2 regions of the Rhizobium sp. WW_1 genome follow, and region 2 is predicted to be linked to the other one. Evidence: riboswitches for the same ligand, from Rfam matches in the RefSeq annotation. Region 2 holds a riboswitch; the other holds the start of a gene.
What was found. A riboswitch is a leader RNA that binds a small molecule or an ion and turns the genes downstream of it on or off. The one in region 2 is predicted to bind cobalamin.
Positions count from the first base shown of each region.

Region 1 (3,773 bases), on a different contig from region 2:
ATTCCGATCTCGAGGAATATAGGCTGGTGCTCGCACCCGATCTCGTCATTCCCGATCCGGACTTCATTGCACGGCTCAAGACCTCCGGCGCCAAGGTGCTGTTCGGGCCTCGCAGCGGCAGCAAGACGCGCGACATGCACATCCCCGCTGATCTGCCGCCGGGCATACTGGGCGACCTCCTCGATTTCCGCGTCACGCGTGTCGAATCCTTGCCGGCCTTTCAGTCCGAGACCGTCCTTTACGGCAATGCGAGTCACCAGACCTCCGTCTGGCGCGAAACGATCCGGACATCGGAAACCGTGCTTGCGACATTCCAGGGAGAGTATCGCTCGGATTCCCCGGCGGTGATCGGCAATGATGTCGCACGCTACTGCGCCACGCTGCCGCGTGACGAGTTCCTGTTGAAGTTGATGGGTGACACGCTTGCTTGGGCCGGCGTGGGCAGCTTGCCGGATCTTGGCGATCTGCGCCTTGCCCGGCGCGGAAGGCTGCACTTCGCCTTCAATTACGGAAGCGTCGCGGCAACAGTACCGGCAGGGCAGAGTGCAACATTCCTTGTCGGCAATCGAACGCTTGCGCCTGTCGATGTGGCGATTTGGCTCGACGGCGGCTAAGCGTCGTCACTCGAGCAACAAGACGCAAATGGCCGACGCGCGTGCCGGCCATTTGCGTCGCGGCGCTTCCTGCGTCGATTTCATGAAAACGCCAGATGTCGTCTTACAGGGCACCGATGTCGTTTTCCTATGCGCGCCTCGCCTTCTCCCGTGATCTTCTGGACATGTTCAAGGTGCCGTCGGGATTTCCCCGGCGGATAATTGGGAAACCGGTCTTAAGCCGGTGCTGCCCCCGCAACGGTGGCGGACCGAATGCCTCGATTGATGCCACTGGCGGAACAGCCGGGAAGGTATCGAGGTGTCCGAGCGGACAGGTCCGAGCCCGGAAACCAGCCTTGAATGCAGGCTCGACTGATCGCGGTGGGCGATCGAGAGGCGGATACGGGTGTTTTGACTTCACTTCGTTCCGATCTCGCAACACCATATCAGTCGCGCACGCGCCGGCCGGACGCCGCAGAAGCTTGCGGTTGCCGCGACCGATTTTGCTGCTGTTCAGCCCGTTGAGGAGCGGGCCGATCCGAAAGGGCCCGAAATCTCGGGCAATCATGATCCAGCGTTCAATCAAGGAGGAGATGGCATGACTGGGAACAGAGGCGTCGTCTATTTACGGCCCGGCAAGGTCGAGGTTCGCGATATCGACGATCCGAAACTGGAGGCGCCGGACGGTCGGCGCATCGAGCATGGTGTGATCCTGAAGGTGATCTCCACGAATATTTGCGGCTCCGATCAGCACATGGTGCGTGGACGCACGACGGCGATGCCCGGCCTCGTGCTCGGGCATGAGATCACCGGACAGATCATCGAAAAGGGTAGCGATGTCGAGATGCTCGACGTCGGCGATATCGTCTCGGTGCCGTTCAATGTTGCCTGCGGCCGCTGCCGTTGTTGCAAGTCGCAGGATACCGGCGTCTGCCTGACGGTTAATCCATCGCGTGCCGGCGGTGCCTACGGCTACGTCGATATGGGCGGCTGGATAGGCGGCCAGGCACGCTATGTCATGATACCCTATGCGGACTTCAACCTGCTGAAATTCCCGGACCGTGACAAGGCCCTGGCGAAAATCCGTGACCTCACCATGCTGTCGGACATCTTGCCGACCGGCTTTCATGGCGCCGTTCGTGCCGGCGTCGGTGTCGGCTCTACTGTCTATGTCGCAGGCGCAGGTCCGGTCGGCATGGCGGCTGCCGCTTCAGCCCGCATCCTGGGTGCCGCTGTCGTCATGGTCGGTGATTTCAACAAGGATAGACTTGCGCATGCCGCCAAGGTTGGCTTCGAGCCGATAGATCTTTCCAAGAGCGATCGTCTCGGCGATATGATCGCGGAAGTCGTCGGCATCAACGAGGTAGATAGCGCGATCGATGCAGTTGGCTTCGAAGCGCGCGGACATTCGGGAGGCGAGCAGCCGGCAATCGTGCTCAATCAGATGATGGAGATCACTCGGGCGGCTGGTTCGATCGGTATTCCTGGGTTGTATGTGACGGAAGACCCAGGTGCCGTAGACAGTGCTGCCAAGCAAGGCAGCCTGTCTCTGCGCTTCGGGCTCGGTTGGGCCAAGGCACAATCCTTCCATACGGGTCAGACGCCGGTGCTTAAATATAATCGCCAACTCATGCAGGCGATCCTGCACGACAGATTGCCGATTGCCGACATCGTCAACGCCAAGATCATCTCGCTCGAAGATGCAGCACAAGGATATGAGAGCTTCGATCAAGGCGCTGCAACGAAGTTCGTGCTCGATCCGCATGGCGAGCTGACAAGGGCGGCCTGAAGAAGAAAGGCTCATCGGGATCACATGTCGATCCCGAGGCGAATATGAACGGGGGCGGAGGCTGCTATCTCCGCCCCCGATGTCATATCGGTCAACGCATAGGAGTTTGCCGAACAACGAAATGGCGGCAAGAACCGGCGACGGCATCAACCGATCCATTCGTGCAGTTGCCGGCTTGTGCGCCGCCAAAGGATAATTCAAGCAAATATGCGCTGCAGCAAGGCCCGTCTAAGCCTCCAGTCTTGGCTGGACGCGAGTGATCGCAGCGAGAGATAGCGGCAAATTCGCGCCTGTCGGGCTCAAAAAGCGGCAGCGAGGCGACTTTGGTGGCTAATTATCGACAATAAATGTCGGATTATGTTGCCATTATACATCTATCCTTTACATATATGCGGGCATCCATGCGGAGGAGCTTCGTCATCGCTTCCTAAGCAACGGCGGCTTGACAAGGAACGCTAACCTGAAGAGATCGAACCAATGGCAAACTTTCTTGAGAAATGGACTTCAAAAAAGGCTGATAAGCCGAAGGCTGGCACGCGGAATGTCGTCGATACATTTCGTGCTCGAGTGGCGGAACAGAAGGCATATCTGGAGGAGTACGAGCGTGACGCGGCCGGCTTCAAGAAGTGGCGCTCCACTTGGTTCCAGCGTGTTCCCGGCGGCTTCGGTGTGACGGTCGGTCGCGATTCCGTCAATGCCGGTCGTGGATTGAGCTATGTCGTTGTTGATGGCGTCAAGGACGTGGCAGATTTTCTCGATGATCTGGCCCATCACGCAGAACATGATACCGGCTTCCGGCAGGCTCTCGAACAGAACCGTCAGCGTCGTGTCGCACTTCTGAATGCGGCAAAGACCGGAGGCAAGGCAGCGGCGTCGAAGACCAAGGCGAAGGCCGCCAAGCCAGCAGCAGCCGCAAAGTCGGCCGCCGTCAAGCCCGCAGCTGCCAAGGCTGCACCGAAGGCTACTCGCGCAGCAAAGGCTGCCCCAGTAGCGGCACCGGCCGCTGCAGAGGCAGCAAAGCCGAAGCGCACTCGCAAGCCGAAGGCTGCTGGCGCAGCCGAATAAGACTTAAGAAGCCTGCTTCATGTGGGCTTTGCTTTACTATCGTTCTGATAGAGGCGAACGTGCGAGCTGTTGCAGGCTCGCACGTTTGTCTATGGCTGATCGCGAGTGTCGGCAAGTCCGAGCGGTCAGGAGCAAACCGCTCGAAGCTCTTGATCAGGTGGCTGCGTATTGAAGCGGTTGATGCATCGCGATCATATTCGGAGTTGTTTGATACAACTCAATGATCAAGGATGAGCAGCTGGATTTCGATCAAGGCAGACTCAGGCAGCACCATTGCATAAGTCGCTTCTATGCGAGGCTCGATTCAAAGAAGGAGGCGAGCTTGG
Region 1 covers NZ_RAIN01000004.1:303,809-307,581, reverse strand. Annotated here, with positions in the region: gene BJ928_RS14555 (beta-galactosidase) at 1-614, shown strand, start outside; cobalamin riboswitch at 769-967, shown strand; gene fdhA (formaldehyde dehydrogenase, glutathione-independent) at 1,192-2,382, shown strand; gene BJ928_RS14545 (hypothetical protein) at 2,860-3,447, shown strand; gene BJ928_RS14540 (hypothetical protein) at 3,668-3,773, shown strand, end outside.
Region 1: linked by a shared signal. The riboswitch ahead of fdhA (formaldehyde dehydrogenase, glutathione-independent) and the one ahead of BJ928_RS20520 (DUF1636 domain-containing protein) in region 2 are both predicted to bind cobalamin.

Region 2 (3,773 bases):
GCCGGAAACGCCGGTATAGCCGACCATACGATCCTGAAGCTTCAGCGCCAGCATCATTTCCGTGAGGTTGACATCATTCGAGATGGCGCGCTCGGGCGCCTTGTCGAAAGTCACGTCGCGATTGCAGCTGCGCACCGTGACGGGTTCGGCCAGCGCCGCGCCCGCGAGCAAGCTTCCGAGAAGCAAGACTGCTGCAGAAGAGGATATGCGAGAAAACATGAATGACTCCAATGATCTAACTATCGAAGAGAGAATGAAAATCGTTGCGGGCCGTTATCGGTGCGATGCAGGCGGGCGCCGACACGGAATGCGTTCGATACGTGCTCGACGGTCAGGACTTCGGCCGGTTCGCCCTGCCCCGTGAGCCGGCCGCAATCCATAACGGCGACCTGTGTCGCGAAGTCTGCTGCAAGGTTGATGTCGTGCAGCGTCGTGACGATCGTCGGCCCCAGCCCCTTGAGCAGTTCCAGAATTTCGAGCTGGTGCCGGATATCGAGGTGATTGGTCGGCTCGTCGAGGATGATGAGTTCCGGCTCCTGGGCTAAGGCGCGTGCGATCAATGCCCGCTGCTTTTCGCCGCCTGAGAGTGACGCGAATTGCCTCAGCGCCAGAGATTCCAGCTCCAGCCGCGCCAGGGCCCCGGTCGTCACGTCATGGTCGCGATCGTTCCAGCGCGCCATGCCCTTGCGATGCGGGATGCGCCCCATCAGCACCACATCGCGGACGCTGAACGGAAAGCTGTCAGGTGTTTCCTGCGGTACGACGGCGATGCGCTGCGCGACCTCTCGCGGGCCGATGGACCAAAGATCGACGCCGTCGAGGCGCACCGAACCGCGCTGCGGCTTGAGACCGCGATAAAGGCAGCGGAGCAAGGTTGATTTACCCGCCCCGTTCGGACCGATGATAGCCAGCCGGGCGCCGGCTTCGACGGACAATGTGATGCCGCTGATGATGGGCATGCCCTTCTGGGCTCCCCAGGTGACGCCATCGGCGTCCAATCGCGCGCTTCGTACGGACATCGTCGGCTCCTATTGCAACGGCGACGGCTGGTATTCGGCCGCAACGATGGCGGCGGGGATGCGCGCAAGCGTCTTGCCGCCGAGCGCGCTTGGGCGTTCGCTTTCGCGCGTGAGCCCGTCGGGTCGATCCTGATAAAGCCGAGCGAAGGCAACGAGGGCGCCGATATCGGTCGCGTCCTCGATGTCGCCGAAGAGATAGGTCGCTTTCGCCCTCGCCTGAAAGGCGACCGTGCATGGCCGCTCGCAGCCTGCCATGCAGACACTGCCCGAGAGGCTGAAATCGTCGGAAAGTGCTTCGCCTGCCTCGGACATGGCCGCTTGCAGGTGTTTCAAGAGATCGAGGCCGGGCCGGCACGGCCTGTCGACGTGGCGGCAATTCGTGCATACGGTGATCCGATGCATCGCCTCTTTTGCTTTGTCCATGAGATGCCTCCCGGAGATTTCGCCGGAGGCACAGTCAATAGAGGGCCGGCGCGCACAACGGCGCCTTCGCCCAACCACTGATTTTCCATCGGAACACCCCGTCCGTTGCAGTTGATATCCTCGATGGCAGGTCTCCTGGCTTACGGGTCACAGCCCGTTCGCGCCTTCCCGGCATAAAGCCAGTGGCGTGCTGCGAACGCGCTCTCCGCTTACAGTTGCGGGGGCAGCCACGGTCTTGGCCCCTGATGGGTAATCCGCACCGTGTTCCCTTTTCAGCCGCCATCGGGATCGATCCGCAGGCGGCACCATCGGGGCTATTCATCTCATAGAAAACAGGGGTGGGCAACGGCGATGTCATAAGTGATGTCGTTTGTCCTGAGGTCCGGTTGGGCAATAGGTTTCCGTTACGTTATTACATAACGGAAGACAAGAAAAATTTGCGCCCACGCGCCATCTCCGCTGCAAGGCGAAGCGCGTCGCGGCCTTGATCTTGGAGAGAAGACGTTGCGGAGCGGCTACATCGCCTTGCAATGCGGATGGAAGCGCTCCGCCACATCCTCGGCCGCGGCATAGGCCTGCGTTACGATCTCCGGTACGAGATCGATGTCAGGGAGGCTTCCAAGCCCCAGAGGACCGATGGCAAAGAGGCCCTCCGTCGCGTAGCCATTGACCTCGAGTCCGCCTGTCGCATCGACGGCGAGACCAAGACCCAATTCGTCCGGCACCGCAAGGCCGGCATCGATAAGGCTGCGCAGCAAAGGCGCATTCAGATCGGGCGCCTGGCATCGACAGTCGATCACATCGTCGGCATAGAGCTGCTCGGTCTCCTGCCGCCCTGCGGGCCGCAAAACCAGTCCGGTCGGCGTCCGCCGAATGAGATGACCACGCCGTAATTGCGTGTTGCCCTCGGCCATCTCCTGATTCAGACGAACATGCAGCGCTTCGGGCAACCGGTTGCGATGGCTGTCGTAAAGCGCCCGAAGATGGCGGTTGAACTGCTGCTTCTGGCCGGCCGGCAAGGAGCGCCACAGCGATCGCGCATGCTTGCGCAAACCATTCATGACGGATTGCCAGCTCTGGCCGCTCGCCTCCGCCTCCGCACAAGCCTTTCGGATGAAGCGAACGATTTCGCTGAGCTTTCCGGGCATCTCGTCGGCGGGGAAGACCGGGTCGGCATTGCTGCGCGTGTGGCTCTGCGGCAGGAACCCTCGCCGCGAAACGATGGTGATCTGCCCCGTATAGCCGCTCTCTCGCATCTGCAGCAGCCGGTCGACGACGCGCAGTCCGCTTCCGAGCAGGATCGTATGCGGTCGTGACACGAGACGACGAGCGCGCACGGCCGTCGGAACGGTCACAAGATCGCTTGCCTGCGTTTCCTGATCGGCAACGCCGTAGCCGGTCGCCAGCACCACCATATCGAATGGCGCATTGGCGGCGCCATCGCTTTCCACGACGAAGCGGCCACCGCGAACACGTCGGAGTGCGAAAACCGTCTCGCTGCTGACCTGCACGGCAACATCACGCCGCGAGGAGAAGGCTTCCGAAAAGCGCTGGTAGACATAGTCGCTGAAAATGCTCTTAGGCACGAAGATCTGCAGGAAGCCGGGTATTGCCGCCGGAACGGCACTACGGAAAGGCGCGTTGCTGGAAAGCCATTGATTGAAGTCGTCGGGATCGCCGGCGGAGACGGAAAGATCGCGAACGCGGCTGTTCAAGATTTCGCTGCTATGACCGGAGGCCAGTGCCTGACCACCACTGACGCTGGAATTGGGGTCGAAAAGCTGCAGATGGAAGGGAAAGCGCACCGTCTTCATCAGGGCGATGGCCATCATCATGCCGGAAAAACCACGACCGATCACGGCGATGCGCGGCATCGCATAGGGCTGCGCCGTCGCGTTCGTCCTCGCGGAAAAGAATCCCTGAACCGTCATATCAACTCCTGAGTCAAGAGGTGGTCGATCATGCCTTTCTTGGGGCTTGCTCACTCTACGGGCCCAGAAACACAAACTCCGATTTCTGGGACTCGGCAATCTCGGAACCGCGGCCGGCAGAATGCATGAAAGCGGCTTCAGTTCTCAATCTTCGCCGCGTGTCTTCAATCCGGAATCCTCTTCCGCAATCAAAGATGCGACAGGCAGGTCCAACTCCGATCCAACACCAGATGCCTGCAATCGGCCGCCGATGATTACTCTTCAAAAGCCATCCGGCGGCAGGATTATTGCCATTGTCTACTTATTTAGTCGTATATGAAAGCGCGAAAACGCGCCGCTAGCAAGTGCTTTCTTGGCGGGACGAAACCCGATCGATGACGTCGCGTCGCGACAGATGCCG
Region 2 covers NZ_RAIN01000006.1:502,147-505,919, reverse strand. Annotated here, with positions in the region: gene BJ928_RS20530 (ABC transporter substrate-binding protein) at 1-219, opposite strand, end outside; gene BJ928_RS20525 (ABC transporter ATP-binding protein) at 240-1,019, opposite strand; gene BJ928_RS20520 (DUF1636 domain-containing protein) at 1,029-1,442, opposite strand; cobalamin riboswitch at 1,550-1,767, opposite strand; gene BJ928_RS20515 (FAD/NAD(P)-binding protein) at 1,958-3,373, opposite strand.